Regions from separate parts of the Nonomuraea sp. NPDC049625 genome, predicted to be linked through region 3. Evidence: riboswitches for the same ligand, from Rfam matches in the RefSeq annotation. Region 3 holds a riboswitch; each other region holds the start of a gene.

Region 1 (4,840 bases), on a different contig from region 3:
TTTTTGGAATTGGCTTCCTGCCAGGCACGGGATGGGTCAGCGAAGATCTTTTACCACACGCGTTCCGGCCAGCCTGTCATGCGGCCCGCGTTCCAGGGGCTTGTCGATCAGGATGAGCAGCCCCACGCAGAACAGGAGCATTCCGGCCACCAGATTGGCCACGGGAATGCCCATCAGCATGACGGGGCCCGGATAGACCAGGGCCCGTTTGAGCAGCGCTCTGGAGGCCACGTGGGGCGGCGCCAGGCGAATCCCCATGATCGCCTTGCCGAACGTCCTGCCGCGCCGGTAATGAGCCCACCAGTCGTAGCCGGTATAAGCCAGCCCCGCCGCCAGCCACGCGAACACACCGGGCAGCCGGCCCTCGAACGCCTCCAGCATCCCTACAGTCCGGAAGACGCCCCACAGCGCGATGAACAGAATGTAATAGAGCACCCCGAAGACGAACGCCTCAATCGCCCGGGCGGCGAGCCGTTCCCACCATTCCGCGGGCGGCGCGTCCGCCCGCGGCGGCGACCCGGCCATAACCCCCACCTCGCGTCATCAGCGGCTCAGGTTCCCCATTTTGGTACGGCCTGTGCACACAAAACAGGGGCCGACGCGAAGCCGGCCCCTGCTTTTACCTGACGCTTGGACTACTTGATCTTCACCACCACGGTGTTCGCGAACTTGTCCGCGAACGTCTGCTGCAGCGGCTTGTCCCAGAGCTGGGAGGCGCCGTTGACGCCCACGGCCGCGTAGGCGAGCAGCGTGCCGATGAAGCTCAGCGGGAGGGCGCCGAGCACATAGCCGCCCCAGGTGACGCCGGCGCGCTTGAGCGCCACGTCGGTCGGCAGGCCGCCAGGCGGTATGCCCTGGCCCACGGGGACGACCTTGATGCCCATGACCATCTTGCCGACAGTCTGCCCCTTCGCCTTCAGCAGGAAGAAGTCGTAGAGGACCCATATGACGGTCACGATGATCGTTATCAGGATGCCCACGACCAAGCTCGAGAAGAAGCCGCTGCTGCTGCCGCTGCTCGAGACGTAGCTGGCCACGAGGATCGCCGTCAGGATGGCGCTGATGACGAGGTTCACGATGAAGAGGATGACTCCGTCGATGAGCCTCGCCACCAGGCGCTGCCACCACTCCGCCAGCGGTGCCGGCGCGCCGGGCGGCTGCACGCCCACGGGCCCGGGCTGGCCGTAGGCCTGGCCGTAGCCGGGCTGGCCGTACTGCTGCGCCTGCCCGTAACCCTGCTGCCCGTACTGCTGCTGGCCGTACTGCTGGTCGCCGTAGCCCTGCTGTGCGTAGCCGGGCTGGGACTGCTGCTGCTGGCCGTAGCCCTGCTGGCCGTACTGCTGCTGGCCGTAATCGGGCTGCGACTGGGGCTGCTGCCCGTACTGCTGCTGGCCGTAGTCCGGCTGGGACTGCGGCTGCTGGCCGTACTGCTGCTGGCCGTAGTCCGGCTGCGACTGGGGTTGCTGGCCGTACTGCTGGCCGTAGCTCTGCTGGCCCGACTGCGGCTGCTGGCCGTAGCCCGGCTGGGACTGGGCCTGCTGGCCGTAGCCGGGCTGGGACTGCTGCTGCTGGCCGTACTGCTGGCCGTAGCCCTGCTGACCCGACTGCGGCTGCTGGCCGTAGCCCTGCTGGCCGTACTGCTGCTGGCCGTAGTCCGCCTGGGACTGCTGCTGCTGGCCATAGCCCTGCTGCCCGTAGCCCTGCTGGGACTGGGCCTGCTGGCCGTAGTCAGGCTGGGACTGCTGCTGCTGGCCGTACTGGGGTTGCTGGCCGTACTGCTGCTGTCCGTACTGGGGTTGCTGACCGTACTGCTGTTGCTGTCCGTACTGCTGTTGCTGGCCATAGCCCTGCTGACCGTACGGGGGCTGCTGCCCATAGGCGTCGTCCGCCCGGTAGCCGATCACAGTCGCGTCCGGGTCGGGCTCGCCGGGGTGGCGGCCCTGGTTCTGCTGCCCGTAATAGGGAGGCGCAGAGTTGTCTCCGGATTCGTCCTGTGGATACGGCGGCTGTCCGGTGCTCACCGTGTCACCTCGCTTCGAGTGCGCATGTGGCACGTGTCAGGACACATGCCTGTGCTGCCCAACGTATCGACATAGGTATCAACAATCACCTTTCCATCTGGTCAAGGTCCACGTCACCCGATGTCAGGTGGAGCAGCATGCGGGTGTTTCCCAGCGTGTTCGGCTTGACGTGTTCAAGATCCAAAAACTCGGCAACACCCTCGTCGTACGAGGCCAGCAGTTCGGCGTAGACCTCAGGTGAGACCGGCGTGCCCTGAATCGGGCGGAACCCGAGTCGCGCGAAGAAGTCGACCTCAAAAGTAAGACAGAATACACGTCGCAGACCCAAATCCTTAGCCTGCTGGATCAGCGCGGAGACGATCCGGTGGCCGACGCCCATCCCCCGGCACTCGGGATCCACCGCCACCGTGCGGACCTCGGCGAGGTCCTCCCAGAGCACGTGGAGCGCGCCGCAGCCGACGACCTGCCCGCCTCGCTCGGCCACCCAGAACTCCTGTACGTCCTCGTACAGCGTCACCGTGGCCTTCTCCAGGAGCCTCGGCCCCGCCCCCGCGTAGGTGTCCACCAGGCGTCTGACCATGCGCACGTCGGGCGTGCGGGCACGCCGGACCACCACCGCGGTCTCGGGCACTGTCAGCTCGGCCACCTGCTCCATGGTTCTCCAGGGTACAGATCTCATTACGGCTCAGCCCTAACTCCCATGTCTCGGCCCATCTTGTTACATCTTGTGGTCAGATCGGCACGGGACCGCGCGGCCAGCTCGCACCCGCCGAAGGCGCGGACAAATAGGGCGTAGGGCCTCTTCTGCACGGGTGCCCACGAGATCACCTTGTGACCCTTCGGTTGTGAAACCTCTACAGACTTGGCAGTTCTGGTTGAGCACGAACCCGGAGTGCATTAGTGTCCAGCGACAATGTTTCCCGCGTGTCGCGCGGGAGGCACGCCCAATTCTCGCAAGAGAAGCCGGGGAACCGCCGGTGGCGACCTCCGACGCCACCACGGGGTGAATCCGAGTCTTTCGGTAGGGCTGCTCCGGCCCGAACCCGTCAGCTAACCCGGTAGGCGTCGACGAGAGGAGCTGGTTGGTGAAGCCCACGCTCAGCGGTGGGGGGAAGTCGGCGGGCAAGCACGCCCGCCCTCCGGAACGGGCCCGGCGACCACGCCGCGTAGGTGTGGTGAGTCTCACAGTCGCCGCGCTGCTGTTCGCCATCCCCGTCGGTTCGGCGTCCGCGGATCCCGAGCCCTCGCTGAAAGAGCTCGCCGACCAGGCCACGAAGTTGCACACCGACATCGAGACGCTGAGCGAGCAGTACAACGGCCAGCGGGAGAAGCTCAAGACCGCCAAGAAGGCCGCCGAGGCCGCGGAGAAGACGCTGACGAGCAGCGAGACGGATCTCGCCGCCAAGCGCTCGAAAGCCGTCGCGCTGGCCCAGAACGCCTACATCACGGGCGGTCTGAAGACCCTCGCCTTCGCCACCTCCGACGACCCCGAGGGCTTCCTCAACCGCGCCGCGACCTCGTACGCGCTGCAGACCGAGCAGGGCGAGGAGATCAACCAGCTCACCAAGGCGATGGACACGGCCACCCGCGCCAAGGAGAGCGCCACGGCCCGCATCGACGAGGTCCAGAAGCTCGTCACGGACCTCGAGGCCAAGCGCAGCAAGATCACCAAGCTGGTGACGAAGGTCGAGAGCAGCCTGTTCAGGCGGGCCCTGGGCGAGGCCGGGCGCCCCGGCACGCGGGCCGTGCGCGTCAACCTGCCGATCCCGGGCTCGGGGAAGGCCGCTGAGGCCGCGCGGTGGGCGCTCACGCAGCAGCTCAAGCCGTACGTCTGGGGCGCCGAGGGCCCCGGCTCGTACGACTGCTCCGGGCTCGTCATGGCGGCGTTCCAGCGGGTGGGCATCTCGCTGCCGCACTACACCGGCGACCAGTGGACGGCCGGCCGGCACGTCTCGCGCGAGGAACTCCGGCCGGGCGACCTGGTGTTCTTCTACAGCGACCTGCACCACGTGGGCATCTACATCGGCGGCGGCATGATGGTGCACGCCCCGCAGACCGGTGACGTCGTACGGATCGCGTCGATCGCGAGGCGGCCGTTCGCCGGCGCGGTGCGCATCGCCGACTGAGCCCGCACCCCGGCGGTCCGCCGCGGCTAGATCAGCTGGCGGCGGGCTGCCCAGGCCACGGCCTCGATCGCCGTGGCCACGCCTATGCGGTCGCAGATGCCGCGCAATCTTCGTCGTACCGTGCGCCCGCTGATATCCAGCCGCCGCCCAACCCGATCGACCGTGACTCCCTTGGCCAACTCCGCCAGCAGCGCCAAATCAGCATGGCTGAGCTCAACGCCTTCAGTGAGCACATCCATCGGGAGCCCTCCCCCCAACAGCAGAACTTGGACCTCACAGACGGGCCAAAGCCGCTCCTCGCAGACGGTAAACGCATCGTGGAAAGGTCGTCAAGCATGACAATCGCCGCACTTGACGAGCGCTATTGACATGATCCGCTATATATGACGCACTCGCGATATGTCAGAACGTAGAGTGATCACATTGGGGCTTCCGGAATGGCCCTGACCAGCGTTCCGGTTTTCGATCAGTTCGCCATGGATATTCCGCATGATCGATACCCGCGTTATCGCGGGACACGCGTCCGTGACGCGATCTTTCCGGCGCACGGGAAGCCACCAATCGCTCGCTTTGTGCTGCGCTCCCACATGATCCGACAACCCAGGTCAGGCAGTTGATTAAGGCAATTGGATCAATCCGCCATGGCAATTGCCGCCGCGGGTTCAGGTCGGCGGCCCGCCGGGTGGCGGGCGT
Region 2 (4,840 bases), on a different contig from region 3:
TGATCTACCCCTATCGGGCACTGTGCTTCGCCATCGAACGCTGGGCCGATGAACAGGCCGCCGCCGCAGTCGGAGACCGCGAGCTGACGGCGCGTACGATCGCCCGAGTCGCCTTGGCACAGCCGGCAGGGGAAGCCCGCACATTTCCTTCCCTGACCGGCTCTCACATCGCCCGCCGCGTCGAGGCCCTGCTCGGACAGAGCCCACCGGACAACCGCATCACAGGTCCGGTGCTGCTCAGCGGCGCCTGGATGGCCACGGGAAGCGCCATCTCACCCACTCTTACCCACCATGCCAGCTTGCTGCTTGTGCTGTTGTGACCACGGTGACGGGAATGTTCAAGCACCTGGAAACGGAATTCGCCTCTCGTCTCGGACGAGACTGTCTCGCCGTGCCGTCGAACAGGCTCGGCCTGTTCATGGTCCTGAAGCACCTGATGGCTCCGGGCGAGCGCCTGCTGATGTCACCGATCACGGCTGACGAGATCCTCTTCCTGGTGCTCGCCGCCGGGCTCCGACCGATCATGGCGCCGGTGTGCCGGCAGAGCGGCAACATCGACGCCACCCGGATCGACGAACTGAACTTCGACGGGGTGCTGACCACCAACCTGTACGGCCTGCCCGACGACGTCCATGCTCTTGGCAGGCTCTGCGCCGAACGGTGGATCCCCTTGATCGAGGACGCCGCCCACGCCCTGCAGACCACCGTCGGCGGCGTTCCCGTCGGCACCTTCGGCGCGGCGGGGGTGTTCAGCCTGTCCAAGCACGCGGGCGCGGCACCCGGTGGCATGATCGCCCTGTCGTCGCCGCATCAGCGGCCGGCTCTGCTGGAAATGCGAGAGCGCTGGAGCACTCCCCGGTACCGCACGGTGGAACTCGCCGCCCTGCTGAAGACGATCGCCCGCAACACGCTGGCCGGGACCCTGCTGTCCCTGCCCGCGTGGCACATGTCCCACGCCCTTGGGCTGCTGGAAAGCCGACAGGGCCACCGCATCGAGCTACGCCGTACCGCGCTCGCCCCGAGACTGGGCGGTCTGGCCTCATCGGCGGCGGGCGTCGGCGCGCTGGATCCCTGGATCCGCGCCGACAACCACCACTACCGCGCGAGGCCCGGCAGCCTGACCGAGAGTTACGCGCTCCGCAGGATGCAGGTGATGGACCGCCAGAGGGAACGTCGCCTGGCAGGAGTGGCGAGCCTTGCCGCTCTCCCCATGGCCGCCCCTGCCGTACGGGATCACATCGACCAGCCGCTGTTCCGGGTGCCTCTGCTGGTCGAGAACCGCGAGCGTGCCATCGAAGCGTTGCGGGGACAAGGCGTGATCACCGGATACATCTACGATCCACCCTTCGACGACTACGCCCCCGGCCTGATCGAGCCCTCGCCGCTGCCGCAGGCGGCGAACTGGTGGGCCCGACACGTGCTGCCCGTGGATCCGCTGCAGGCCGAACAGGCCTGGCCGGTACTCGCCACGCTCTCGTCACCCGAGGTACCGGCGCGGCCCGCCTGACAACGAAACCAGGGAGATCAGCGAGACCCGGTAGCGCCGCAGCTCAGGCGGCAGGACGGCCCAGGCCGCGCAGTTGGGCGGGGGTCAGCGCGGAGACGTTCTGGTCGATGGGGGATTCGGTGTACTGGTGGATGGCCCAGGACTTCCAGTCGGCGGGCGGGGTGATGGCGCCCTTGGCCTTGCTGTAGTGGGCGACCCACAGGGGGTACTGGGCCAGGCCCTTGCCGTAGGTGTTGGCGAAGTTCCAGCCGCTGTAGATCATCGGGGTGATTCCGGTCTTGGCCTTCACGTGCGACAGCCAGGTCTTGGCCCAGGCGTTGACCTCGGCCACGGACTTGCCGTCGGTGGTCTCCAGGTCCAGGACCAGCAGGTCGCCGGCCTTGGCCGGCTGCGAGTTCACCATGGCGAGGAAGTACTCCGCCTCGGCGATGGGGTTGTTGCTGGGGTGGCCGAAGTGGTACGCACCCCGCACGATTCCCTTCTTGCCCATTTCGCGCCAGTGGCGGGCGAACGAGGAGTCGCGGAAGGACGTGCCCTCGGTGGCCTTGATGATGCCGAACTGGGCCGGGCTGGCAGCCCAGTCGTACTGGGACTCGTACCTGGAGACGTCCACGCCGTAGGTGAATGCCCTGGTCCCCTGCTGGGCTTCGTGCCGCGTGTCGTGGTCGGTGGTCGAAGCGAGCGCGGTGCCGGTCGCGCCCGTGAGGGCGGCGGTCCCGGCCAGGATCGCGCCGGTGATGGCGAGGCTCAGGTGCTTGGCGGGAAGAGCGCGGTGGCTCTTGAGGGAATGGGCGAGTGCGGCAAGCCGGGGCTTGAGCATGAGGGTATTGACTCCTTGCTTCCATGCCGCCTACCGGGTTAGCTGACGGGTTCGGGCGTGGAAGTGCCCTACGGGCGCAGCCTGGGCTGGCGTCCGATTCACCCCGAAGAGAATGGGTCCCCGGTTCCGCGAGGGGGCGGATTCGGCGGCCGTACGCGACGCTGGGGGCGGCGTACGGTCTGGTCAACGAAACGGCAACGCAGCGACGGAAAGGTTGGTCACTGCGCTTATCACAGGTACGTAAAGGTATATATCTCCCCATGGATGGTGCAAGCGGGACAAATCCGATCTTCGGTGTATCGGGCCCGAAACGCCTTGCCGGTAGCAGGTTCGGAGCCAGGTAAAGGTTTGCGACGCGTCCCCGTTCGCTTCTGCCCGGCTGGCTCAAGCGGGCCCGGAACTCTCCCGTGCTGTCCCGGCGGCGTTGCCGGGGCGGTTGATGCCGGTCTCGTAGGCGAAGATCACGGCCTGGATGCGGTCGCGGAGGCCCAGCTTCATCAGGATCCGCTTCACGTGGGTCCTGATCGTGGACTCCTCGACGACGAGCGCGGCGGCGATCTCCCGGTTGGACAGGCCGCGGGCGACGAGTTCGAGGGTCTCGCGCTCACGTGGGGTCAGCGCGTCGAGCCTGGCCTGGTCGGCGAGGTCCGGGGCGGGCGGCGGTCAGGGGCGCTGGCTTCGCCCCGGCGAGACCGGCGCGGTCGTGCTCAGCCAGATCGTGCGCGACAACACCGTCCCCGGGCTCGGCGCCGGCGACACCGTGCGGCTGTTCATCGACGGCAAGCCCAGCACCTGGCGTCTCGCCGGGATCGTCGAGGAGAGGGAAGGCGTCGGTGGCGGCGCGTACACCACGGCCGAGGGCTACGCCGCCGCGAGCGCGCAGCCCCCTCTCGTCAACCAGCTCCGCGTCATCACCACCGCTCACGACGAGCGGACCCGCGAGGAGGTCGCCGCCGCCGTCGAACGTGCGCTGACCGGCGCGGGGATCGACGTGGGCACCGCTGCTTCGGTCAGCCGCACCAATGCCGCCTCCGCCGGGCACATGGGGCCGGTGCTGCTGGTCCTGCTCGGGGTGGCGCTGCCGCTGGGCGTGGTCGGTGCCATCGGGCTGGCCTCGACCATGAGCGCGAACGTCCTCGATCGCACCCGCGAGTTCGGGGTGATGCACGCGATCGGCGCGCGCCCCAAGGCCGTGCGCCGGGTCGTCGTCACGGAGGGAGTGCTCCTCGCCCTGGCGGGGTGCGTGGTGGCGATCCTGCCGGCGCTCGGGCTCACCGCCGTCCTCGGCGTCGGGCTCGGCAACCTGTTCACCAAGGCACCACTGCCGTTCACTATCTCGCTGCCGGCCGCCGGCATCTGGGTGGCGCTGTCCGTCCTGGGTGCGGTGCTGGCCACCGAGGCCGCCGCCGGTCGCGCCTCGCGCATCACCGTACGTGAGGCCCTCAGCTACTTGTGAGACGGCGAGCTGCCGCTCGTGTCGAGGAGTTGGCAGGTCAGGGCGTCGCAGGCCCAATGCTCCCAGCGCTGCGGCGTCCATGCTCGGCCGGTGACGAGCAGGTGGTAGGTCTCGGGGCTGAGCACGGCCAGGGCGATGTCGGCGGCTTCGTCGACGCTATGGCGCAGGGTCGTCTTGCCCGCCAGGGCCTCGGCCAGGGTCAGCTGTACGGTGTGGCGCTGTTCGAGGTTGGTGCGCCACACCTGGGCCAGGTCGGGGTCGGTGGCCGCGGCGCTGCGCACGACGTCCAGCAGGGCGGCGGCGCGGGCGTAGATGGCGGCGGCGCCGGCGACCTGCAGCCGTAGCTGGTCGACCGGGTCGGGGGTGGCCAGGGCCTGGCGGAGCCAGGGGCGTTCCAGGGTGGGTACGGGCTCGTCGTCGCCGGCCACGGCCCGGTCCAGGGCCTCGGTCAGGATGGCCCGTTTGGTGCCGAAGGCGTAGTAGACGGTCTGCACGCCGACCCCGGCCTTCTCCGCGATCGCCTCCACGCTGGTCGTCGCGTATCCGGCCGTGGTGAACAGCCCGGTTGCCGCCTCGATGATGCGTGACCTGGTGAGCCGTGCCCGCGCGGTGCGTCCGTCGATCTTGCCGGTCTTCGTTTCCGCCATGACTTGACTGTAGCGCGACTACGAAAACTATATTTGTAGCGTGACTACGAAAACATGGGCGCGAGGTCAGCTCCCCGCGCTGTTACTGCTGACCTCGGTCGAGCTGGTGGTGTTCCTGGACGTGTCGATCGTCAATGTCGCGCTCCCCGCGATGGGCGCGGCGCTGACGCTGGGCGAAGTCGGGCTGGCCTGGGTGGTGAACGCCTACCAGCTCACCTTCGGCGGGCTGCAACTGCTCGCCGGACGCCTGGCCGACCTGGCCGGGCGGCGCCGTGTCTTCCAGGCCGGGCTGGCCGTCTTCACCGTGGCGTCCCTGCTGGCCGGGGTGGCGCCGAACGCCGCCGTGCTGATCGCCGCCCGAGCCCTGCAAGGCGTCGGCGCCGCGGTGGTGATACCGGCACAGCTGGCGC
Region 3 (4,840 bases):
CGGGCGGGCTCAGCGGCTCCTGAGGGCGGCCAGGGTCTCCTCGGCCCACTCGATGCCGGTGCGGACCTGGGCCAGCCCGAGCCGGAGCGCGTAGTGGCCGGTCCCCTCCGCGGGCTGGCAGTCGAGGACCACCAGCCGTGCCTCGTACCCGGCCTTGATCCGCTCGACCACCGCGATCGCCTCCTCCGTGGAGAGCAGCGGCAGCAGGAACGCCTGCAGCGCGGTCTCGTTGCGTACGACGAAGACGGGCTCGTGCTCCACCAGCCACGTGTGCAGCTCCCGCGCCCCCTCGGGGGTGATCGTGTAGATCTTGCGCCCCCTCGCGCCCTCCGACGAGGCCGCCACCAGGCCGTCGGCCGCCATCTTCACCAGCTCGGGATAGATCTGCGTGTGCCCGGCCTGCCACACGTGGTTGAGCGAGTGCTCGAACTTCTTGGCCAGGTCATACCCGCTCGCCGGGCCCACGGCCTCCAGCAGCCCGAGAAGTGCGATCCGAAGGGACATGCGCGCCAGCATATCGAAGACTTGACATGTCAGAATTTACATATCACTCTTCACATGTGAATGATGACATGAAGCCTCAAGGGCTCCTTTTGCTCGCGGTGCTCGGCGGGATGTTCCTGGCGATGCTCGACCAGACGATCGTCGGCACCGCGTTACCACGGATCACGGCCGAGTTGGGCGGCACGACGCTCTACGTCTGGGTGGTGACGGCGTACCTGCTCACCTCGACGGTGACCGTGCCGCTCTACGGCCGGCTCTCCGACCAGCACGGCAGGAAGGCGCTGCTGCTGATCGGGATGGTGGTGTTCGTGGCCGGGTCCGCGCTGTGCGGGGCGGCGCAGGACATGCCGCAGCTCATCGCGTTCCGCGCGCTGCAGGGGCTCGGCGCGGGCGCGCTGCTGCCGCTGTCGATGGCGTTGGTGATGGAGATGTTCCCTCCGGGTACGAACGGCGCCCGCGTGCAGGGCGCGCTCGGCGGCGTGATGGGCCTGACGTACCTGGCCGGGCCGTTCCTGGGCGGGTTGTTCACCGACCACGCGACCTGGCGGTGGGCCTTCTACGTGAACGTGCCGATCGGCCTCGTGCTGATCGCCATCGTCGCGCGCCGCCTGCCGAACCGGCCGGGCGTGGGCGGCGGCGGGCGCCCCGACTACGCGGGCATCGCGGTCTTCACCGTGGCCATCAGCGCGCTGCTGCTGGGCCTGACGGAGAAGGGCCTGGACGGCAACACCTGGACCGACGCCGCCGTGGCCGGGCCGATCGTGCTCGCGGCCGCGTTGCTGGCGGTGTTCGTGCTGGTCGAGAGGCGGGCGGCCAGCCCGATCATGCCCATGCACCTGTTCGGCAACCGCACCTACACGCTCGTGAACGTCACGTCCTTCTTCACGGCCTTCTGCATGTACGCCGGCGTGGTGTTCCTGCCGCGTTACTTCCAGCAGTCCCTCGGCGTCAGCGCCACCGAGTCCGGGCTGAGGATCTACCCGATGACGCTGGCCATGGTCCTGGGCAGCGTCGTCATGGGCGCGCTCATGTCCAGGACCAGGGTCTACAAGCCGTGGCTGGTCGCCTCCCCGTTCCTGCTCGTCGCGGGCACCCTGCTCTGCCTGAACCTGACCGCGCACACCGACGGGCTGCTGCTGGCCGGCTGGATGCTGCTGATCGGGCTGGGCATGGGCCCGATGCTGTCCGGCCTGACCGTGGCCTCCCAGCAGTCCGTCGAGCCGCAGTACATCGGCGTCGCCTCCGCGAACCTGACCTTCTTCCGCCAGATCGGCGGCTCCGTGGCGCTGGCCGTCGGCGGCACCCTCTACACCTCGACGGTCACGGCGGAGGCGCCCGTGCACGGCCTGGCCGCCGCGCACGCCTCCGCCGCGGCGGCGGTCATCCCGTCACTGGGGGTGGCGGGGGCGCTGCTCGCCCTGATCGCGCTGGTGGCGATGCCGGCCAGGCGGCTGGAGGTGCCCGCCACGCCGCAGAACAGGGTTGAGGCCAGTTTCGCGTCATAAGCGGCGCCATGCGAAGCTGTGATAGTCCCCAACACCATGGAGGTCCTCATGGCGGAAACACCGGAGCCGGAAGTCAGCGAGACTCCCGAGGACGAGATGAAGCGCAAGTTCCGCGAGGCGCTGGAGCGCAAGCGTAACCAGCACGCGGACTCGGGCGCGGGTGGCAAGGGCGGCGACCCATCGAAGATCCACGGGGCGCACGGTCCGGCTGCGAGTAAAAGATCGTTCAGGCGCAAGAGCGGCGGCTGAGGCCGGGAATTTCAAGGGGGTACGGCCATGCCGTGCCCCCTTTCTCTATGCCGGAGGCAGGTAGATCTTTACACCGATTCATGACGAACTGTTTGTGTTTGTCCGGAATACGTGGTTAGAGTGATGCCCACTTACCAGCCGGTGGCGTGGACCACACAAGGGAACCAGCCGGCTGGCGCCTAATCCCGATCACTCGGGAGCCGGGGACCCACCTCCCTGGGGTGAATCCGACCTTGTGTCGGTAGGGCAACTCCACCGCCCGAACCCGTCAGCTAACCCGGTAGGCGAGATGGAGAGGACATATGCAGAACTTGAATGATCACGTAGAACACCCATACGGCGTGATGACGGCCGCCCTCTGAGCGGTCCCTTCTCCAGGCTCGTTTCGCGCTCCGCGTAGCTTTCCCCCTGTCAGGTGCTTTGCCCTGCTACGCCCTTTTTCAGCGAGCGCAATCCCCCTGCCCCCTCGCGAAGGACTGTACTTTCATGTCTGCACGTTCTGGTTTGCGTACCCTCGCTCTGCTCACCGCCTCCACCGTCGGCGCGCTCACCATCGCCGGCACCGCGGCCCACGCCGACTCCAACACGGACGAGAAGGTCCTGCTCAAGGGCTCGACCACCGCTTCGTACTTCTGGGACGACTCCTCCGGCCGCGCCGGGGACACCGGTCTGCCCGCCGGTGGCAAGCCCATGCAGAAAGGTCTGGCCGCCAGCCCGAGCTGGCCGCTCATGACCGAGGGATACGTGATTCACGACGGCAAGAAGCTGCCCTTCTTCGTCGGCGACCGCGGCCCGGGCGTGCCCTCCAACAACGGCGTCATGCTCGACCTGGACGGCAAGACGTTCGCGGAGCTGACCGGCGGCTCGTTCAACATGGAGACGCTCGGCGTCGACGGCGTCGGCGGCCAGGGCCACATCAAGGTCGACTACGTCATCACCAAGTGGGGCAACGGTCCCGGCAAGAAGAACTACCCGGTCCCGTTCTCGACCGGCGCCTGGTCCGAGCGTGACAACAACCCGGCCGAGCCCCCGGCGGCCGGTGCGGCCGTGCCGGCGCCGGCGCGCGAGGCCGGAGAGTGGAGCGCCAGCACGGGCGCCGTCGTCGCCAGCGCCGTGGCCGCGGTGGGCGGCGGCGTGGTGCTCGCCAGCGACCGCGTCCGCAATCTTCTCAAGGGCTGAACTTTACGGACCTGGACCAGAATGTCATTCTGGTCCTCGTGACCACCCGCGTAGCCGCGAACGGCATCGAAATCGCCTACGAGAGCTTCGGCTCGCACGAGGGGCGCCCCCTGCTCCTCATCATGGGGCTCGGCGCGCAGCTCATCCACTGGGATGAAGGGCTCTGCGCGCTGCTGGCGGACCAGGGACACCACGTCGTACGGTTCGACAACCGCGACGCCGGTCTCTCCACACACTTCCACGACAAGGGCGTTCCCGCGATGGGGGCGCCCTCGCCGTATCTGCTGGACGACCTGGCCGACGACTCGGCGGGACTCATGGACGCGCTGGGCTGGCCGGCCGCCCACGTGGTCGGAGCGTCGATGGGCGGCATGATCGCCCAGGCGCTGGCCATCCGCCACCCGGACCGGGTGCTGACCCTGACCTCGATCATGTCCACCCCCGGCCCCTCGGCGGCCCCGCCCACCGAGGCCGCGCTCGCCACCCTCATGGCCGCGCCCCCCGCCGACCGCGAAGCGGTCCAGGCCCAGGCGGTGCTGACCTGGTCGGTCATCGGCTCGCCCGGATACGAGCTGGACCGCGAGCGGATCACCCTGCTGGCCGGACTCGCGTTCGACCGCTGCTTCGACCCCGGCGGGACGGCCCGGCAGCTCGCCGCCATCATGGCCTCGGGCGACCGCACGGCAGGGCTCGCCGGGGTGCGGGTGCCCACGCTGGTGCTGCACGGGGAGGCGGACCAGCTCGTCCCGGTCGCGGGCGGCCAGGCCACGGCCGCGGCCGTCCCGGGCGCCCGGCTGGTGACCTACCCGGGCATGGGCCACGACCTGCCGCGCCCGCTCTGGCCGTCCGTCGTGGCCGAGATCAGCAAGCTCACCGCTCCCTAGCCGAAGTGGGCACGGGTCTCCGCGAACGCCTGGTCCGTGCCCTCCAGCGCCCTGGCCACGTCGGCCTCCGTGTGCGCGGCCGACATGAACCAGTTGTGCCACGGGTGCAGGTAGACCCCGTGCCGCAGGCAGGCGTCGCTCCACCACATCGCGACGGAGAGGTCGGCGTCCCCGTCGAAGCTGAGCCACGGGATCGTGACGGGTCCCGTCTGGTTCACCACGAACCCGTGGGACTTGGCCTGCGCGTAAAGCCCTTCGCGGAGCTGCGTGCCCGCGCGTTCCATGGCGCCGATGCCGTCCGTGTCGCGCAGCGTCTCGATGGTCGCCTTGGCCGCCGCCATGGCGACCGCCGAGAACCAGAACGACCCCGTCGAGTACAGCGTCTGCGCCGGTCCGCGCAGCGCGTCCGTGCCGGTGACGGCGGCGATCGGGTAGCCGTTCGCCATGGCCTTCGACCAGGCGGTCAGGTCGGGCCGCACCCCGTACGGCTCCCAGGAACCCCGCAGATCGACCCGGAAC
Region 4 (4,840 bases), on a different contig from region 3:
CTGTTGGCGCGCTGTATCGCGTCCTGGGCCATGGGCATCTCCCACAGGCTGGCGAGCCGGACCTTCTTGATGAGCTCCTGGTCGGCCTCGGACAGCGGTCCCCACTTGGTCTGCCGGGTGCGGGCCTCCGGCTCGTCCTCCACGGGTTGGACGGTGGGCGCGTCGGTCGGTCCGGTCTCGACGGCGGTCGGCTCGGTGCTGAGGCCGGCGGTCGGCTCGGTGCTCAGGCCGGCGGTGTCAGAGACGGGCGTCGGCGTGTAGCCGGCGCAGGCAGTCAGAGTGCAGAGGGCGGCAATGCCGCAACTGATGAGAGCGCGACGGCTGTCGAGGAGTCGCATACGCCGTCATCCCCTTCCGGTCCCTTGGACGCGGCCTTCGTGAGTGGCGCCGGTCACTGAGGGATACGCGGGAGGGTGCGGGAGTGTTCATGGCATTGTGCAAGATTTGCATTGGGCAAGACTGCCGGGGTCCGCTGAGCCGTTGTCCGAGGCGGCCTTCACCGGTGCCATCCGTGACCGGCGTCCACCGCGAGCTCCTCCGGGCCGAGAGGAGCACGCGGGGCGGCGTCCACCCGATCGCGGTGCGGACCCGCCGTGTGGGCTCAGGCCGTGGGACGGCCCAGGCCGCGCAACTGGTCGGCGGTCAGCGCGGAGACGTTCTGGTCGACAGGGACCTCGGAGTACTGGTGGATGGCCCAGGACTTCCAGTCGGCAGGCGGGGTGATGGCCCCCTTGGCCTTGCTGTAGTGGGCGACCCACAGCGGGTACTCGGACAGGCCCTTGCCGTACTTGTTGGCGAAGTTCCAGCCGCTGTAGAACATCGGGGTGATCCCCGTCTTGTCCTTCACGTACGACAGCCACGTCTTGGCCCAGGCGTTGACCTCGGCGACGGATCTGCCGTTCGCGGTCTCCAGGTCAAGGACCAGCAGGTCGCCGGCCTTGGCGGGCTGCGAGTTCACCACGGACAGGAAGTGCTCGGCCTCCGCGATGGGATTGTTGCGGGGATGGCCATAGTGGTACGCCCCGCGCACGATGCCCTTCTTGCCCAGCTCGCGCCAGTGCCTGGCGAATGAGGCGTCGCGGAAGGACGTGCCTTCTGTGGCTTTGATGATGCCGAACTTGGCCGGGCTGGCATTCCAGTCGTACAGGGGCTCGTAATTGGAGATGTCCAGGCCGTAGATGAGGGCTCCGGCTCCATGACGAGTCGCCTGCACCGGGCTCTGCTCGGTGGGCGATGCGAATGCGAAGGTGGTGATGGCGGCGGTTGCGGCGAGGATCGCGACGGCGACGGCGAAGCTGAGGTATTTGGTGAGGAGATCGCGGTGATTCTTGAGGATGTAGGCGATTGTGGCAAGCCGGGGCTTGGACATGAGGCATTGACTCCTTGCTTCCATACCGCCTACCGGGTTAGCTGACGGGTTCGGGCCTGGAAGTGCCCTACCTGGCGCAGCCTGGGCTGGCGTCCGATTCACCCCAAGAACGTGGGTCCCCGGTTCCGCGAGGCGCGGATTCGGCGGCCGGACGCTGTCCCCGAAGGGCTTCTTCGGGCAGCGCGCGGTCCGGTCAACGAAGCGGCAACGATGCGGCGAAAGAGCGCCACATCCGTGCCGCAACTAGGCAAAAGATAGACATATATCCATAGATGGTGCAAGTAGTGCAAATCCGATTCGCGGGTGTCGGCGACCGGGCGGCGCTGAAATGCCGTGCCTGTAGGGATTCTGGTGCTTGGCAAAGAATCGGGGGAGTCGCTTCCGGGCCTTTTTATGATCTCGGCACGGGTGGGGCAGGCCATTCATGCGTTGCCATTGTGACCAAACGCCGTTCTATGGGTAATCGTGACTCCAGCCATCGTTTGACGTCCGCGGCGCCGTCGGGCACGCGGGAGCCGGGCAGGTGGGCGGGCTCCAACTCTCCGGGGGTCCGCACGTCGATCGGCCCCGGCGGGTCACGGGATCCTGGCGGGTCACCGGATCCCGGTGCGTCGCCGGATCGCGGCAGGCGTCCTGGTGTCGCCGGGGCCGAGGGTGGTCAAGAGGGGGCCTCGTCGGGGGTGGTGATGGGCAGGCCGGCGTCGGCGGCCCGGGAGTAGGCGTCGTCGATGTGGACCACCTGGCGGCCGCCGCGGGCCAGCAGGCTCGCGGCCGCCGCGGCCCGGTAGCCGGTGCCGCAGTGCACCCACACCGTTCCCTCCGGCACCTCGGCCAGGCGCTCCGGCAGTTCGGGCAGTGGGATGTGCACGGCGCCGGCCACGTGACCGGCCCGCCATTCGTTGCCCATCCGCACGTCCAGGACGGTCGGGCCACCGGCCGGTTCGCCCGCACGAGCGGGGGTCTGTTCACCCGTACGAGCGGCGGTCTCTTCGCCCGCACGGGCGGTGGCCCGTTCTCCCGCACGGGCGGTGGCCCGTTCTCCCGCGCGGGCGGTGGCCAGGTCGGCGAAGGTCGCGGTGGCCAGCTCGGCGATCAGGCCCGGGTCGTGTCCGGCCCACTGTTCGACGGTGCCGGTCGAGGCGGCGGCCGGGCGGTCTATGCCGATGCGGGCCAGCTCGCGCTGGGCGGCGGCGACCTGTTCGGCCGACTCGCCGAGCAGCGTGAGGGGCGTGCCCCACGGGGCCAGCCAGCCCAGCCAGGTCGCCATCGGCCCGTCCAGGCCGAAGCTGAGCGTGCCGGCCAGGTGCCGGTCCGCGAACGCCTTGCGTGAGCGCAGATCCACCACCCATTCGCCAGCCCGCAGGCGAGCCAGCAGCTCAGCGCTGTCGGCCGGCCGCGCCGGGGTCAGGTCGATCGGCTCCGCTCCGGCGGCGTTGCGCGCGCCCATGTGGGCGTAATAGGCGGGGTAGGCGTCCAGGCCTTCCAGGATGTGGGTGACGAAGTCGTCGGCCTCCATCCGCAGCACCGGGTTGACGTCCTTCTCCCGGCCGATGGTCGAGGCGGACGCGCCGGACTGCGTGACCGCGCAGAAGCTGCCGAACCCGTGCGTCGGCCAGAGCCGCGCGCCGTCGGGCAGCAGGCCGGACAGCCGCCGCGCGGAGGCGTGCTGGTGGCGGGCCAGGGTGCGGGCATGCTCGGCGCCCAGCAGGTCGGTACGCCCGGTGCCGCCGAACAACAGCGATCCTCCGGTGAACACCCCCTCCGGCCCACCCGGACCGGCCAGCACGTAGGACAGGTGGTGGAAGGTGTGTCCCGGCGTGGTCACCGCCTCCAGCCACATCCGCTCGGAGACGGCGATCCGATCTCCGTCGTACACCGGCACGCGGTCGAAGCCGACTTCCTCGGCCCCGCCCACCAGGTACGCCGCCCCGCTCACCCGTGCCAGCGCCAGACCGCCGGAGACGTAGTCGTTGTGCAGATGGGTCTCCACCACGTGGATGATCCGCACCCCCAGGCGACCGGCCAGGGCGAGGACGCGGTCGATGTCGCGCTGCGGATCGACCACCACCGCGACGCGCCCGTCATGGACCAGATAACTGCGGTCCCCCAGGGAAGAGGTCTCGATCACCTCGACCTGGATCGTCATCTCCTTGTCTCCTTTCGATCGTCAAATACCCCCGGGGGTATCAAGAGAACATATGGGTGCCCCGGCTCACCCGATCACACGGTCACGAAAGAGCGAGGAACAGCTTCTCCAGCCGCTCAACGCTGATCGGTGGCTCCTCGCCCTGCTCGCGCGCCACCTGGCACTGCTGCAACCCGGTCGAGATAATCTTGAATCCGGCCCGGTCCAACGCCTTCGACACCGCCGCCAGCTGCGTCAGCACCTTCTCGCAGTCCTCGGCGTTCTCGATCATCGCGATCACCCCGCCGAGCTGGCCGTGGGCCCGCTTCAGCCGCGTCAGCGCATCCCTCAGAACGGTCGCGTCCATCTCCACCCGGACCACCTCCGCGCCCAATATACCCCCCGGGGTAACTCGGCAAAGGGCCGCGGCGGTAGTCAACGGCGCTGAGAGCACCTGGTCCACCTTGATCAGGGTTCCGGCCGGGCGCGGTGACGTACCGGATGACGTGCTGGAGCCGCGCGTATCTCCGACGGGAGCAATGGAACGAGAACGTGGGCCGATCCGTGACCGCGGGACCTGACGTGCTCCTTCGGGCGGCGGCGAGGAGGTCTGGCGAACGATACGTCATGACGCGCGGGGGTCGTGAGCGGCGACAGGTTGATGAACTCAGATCTCGGATCGGCGAAGGAGGCCGGTCCGTTTCAGTGAGCTCAGGATCGGGGTCACCTCCAGCCCGCGGACATCGTCAAGCGATCCGACAGTCTCGGTGAGGAAGGCGTACAGCCCGTCCAGATCGTCGGCCGCGACGGCCACCAGGAGGTTCGCCGCCCCGGTCGTGGCCGCGGTGAACCGCACCTGCGGATGCCGGCTCAACTCTTGCCCGGTCGCCTCCAGGCTGCCCGGACCGGTGGCGATCCACAGCAGCGCCTCGCTGCCGATGCCCAGTAGGCGTCCCACGAATGGACGGCGGCCGTGGCGGGCAGGTTCCGCAGCAGCAGCGAGGTCCGGGCCTGGGGCCCGTCGAGAAAGAGCACGCTGCTGATCTCGTCACCGCCGCCGAGAATGTCGACCCACACCGTGTCGGCACGCCGCGCCAGTCCCGCGGCGATCGCCTGAAAGCGGCTGGGCCGGCACCGGATCCGCAACACCATGGGGATGAGCCGAGGAAAGAGAGCGGGATTGCGGATCGCTGTGGGCCGCAGCGTGCCGTCGTGCAGGAGCGGTGTGCTCGCTCTTTTCCGCCGAACGACCGTAGAACGGAGGCGTACCACTCCGGCAAGGAAGGTGACATCAATGATCGTGAGGGAACGCCCCGTCGTGGACACCGAGTCGGGGAGCGTGCAGG

What was found. A riboswitch is a leader RNA that binds a small molecule or an ion and turns the genes downstream of it on or off. The one in region 3 is predicted to bind cyclic di-AMP.
Region 1: it holds a riboswitch for cyclic di-AMP, as region 3 does, so the genes downstream of both, AB0J87_RS46375 (C40 family peptidase) here and AB0J87_RS54270 (hypothetical protein) in region 3, are expected to answer to the same signal.
Region 2: it holds a riboswitch for cyclic di-AMP, as region 3 does, so the genes downstream of both, AB0J87_RS61665 (GH25 family lysozyme) here and AB0J87_RS54270 (hypothetical protein) in region 3, are expected to answer to the same signal.
Region 4: it holds a riboswitch for cyclic di-AMP, as region 3 does, so the genes downstream of both, AB0J87_RS41100 (GH25 family lysozyme) here and AB0J87_RS54270 (hypothetical protein) in region 3, are expected to answer to the same signal.

Annotation. Positions count from the first base shown of each region.
Region 1 is NZ_JBFAOQ010000015.1:61,312-66,151, reverse strand. It holds gene AB0J87_RS46390 (RDD family protein) at 37-525, opposite strand; gene AB0J87_RS46385 (RDD family protein) at 636-2,021, opposite strand; gene AB0J87_RS46380 (amino-acid N-acetyltransferase) at 2,107-2,676, opposite strand; cyclic di-AMP (ydaO/yuaA leader) riboswitch at 2,953-3,101, shown strand; gene AB0J87_RS46375 (C40 family peptidase) at 3,197-4,147, shown strand; gene AB0J87_RS46370 (LuxR C-terminal-related transcriptional regulator) at 4,174-4,386, opposite strand.
Region 2 is NZ_JBFAOQ010000034.1:28,590-33,429, reverse strand. It holds gene AB0J87_RS61675 (M48 family metalloprotease) at 1-320, shown strand, start outside; gene AB0J87_RS61670 (DegT/DnrJ/EryC1/StrS family aminotransferase) at 335-1,507, shown strand; gene AB0J87_RS61665 (GH25 family lysozyme) at 1,551-2,327, opposite strand; cyclic di-AMP (ydaO/yuaA leader) riboswitch at 2,340-2,485, opposite strand; partial or broken gene AB0J87_RS61660 (helix-turn-helix transcriptional regulator) at 2,712-2,954, opposite strand; gene AB0J87_RS61655 (ABC transporter permease) at 3,370-3,783, shown strand; gene AB0J87_RS61650 (TetR/AcrR family transcriptional regulator) at 3,774-4,430, opposite strand; gene AB0J87_RS61645 (MFS transporter) at 4,471-4,840, shown strand, end outside.
Region 3 is NZ_JBFAOQ010000021.1:51,886-56,725, forward strand. It holds gene AB0J87_RS54255 (PadR family transcriptional regulator) at 10-504, opposite strand; gene AB0J87_RS54260 (MDR family MFS transporter) at 561-2,009, shown strand; gene AB0J87_RS54265 (DUF5302 domain-containing protein) at 2,058-2,258, shown strand; cyclic di-AMP (ydaO/yuaA leader) riboswitch at 2,425-2,560, shown strand; partial or broken gene AB0J87_RS54270 (hypothetical protein) at 2,949-3,224, shown strand; gene AB0J87_RS54275 (alpha/beta fold hydrolase) at 3,476-4,321, shown strand; gene AB0J87_RS54280 (aminotransferase class III-fold pyridoxal phosphate-dependent enzyme) at 4,318-4,840, opposite strand, start outside.
Region 4 is NZ_JBFAOQ010000012.1:111,019-115,858, forward strand. It holds gene AB0J87_RS41095 (DUF4142 domain-containing protein) at 1-338, opposite strand, end outside; gene AB0J87_RS41100 (GH25 family lysozyme) at 602-1,369, opposite strand; cyclic di-AMP (ydaO/yuaA leader) riboswitch at 1,381-1,525, opposite strand; gene AB0J87_RS41105 (MBL fold metallo-hydrolase) at 2,028-3,515, opposite strand; gene AB0J87_RS41110 (metal-sensitive transcriptional regulator) at 3,598-3,867, opposite strand; gene AB0J87_RS41115 (Lrp/AsnC ligand binding domain-containing protein) at 4,162-4,452, opposite strand; gene AB0J87_RS41120 (carboxylesterase family protein) at 4,789-4,840, shown strand, end outside.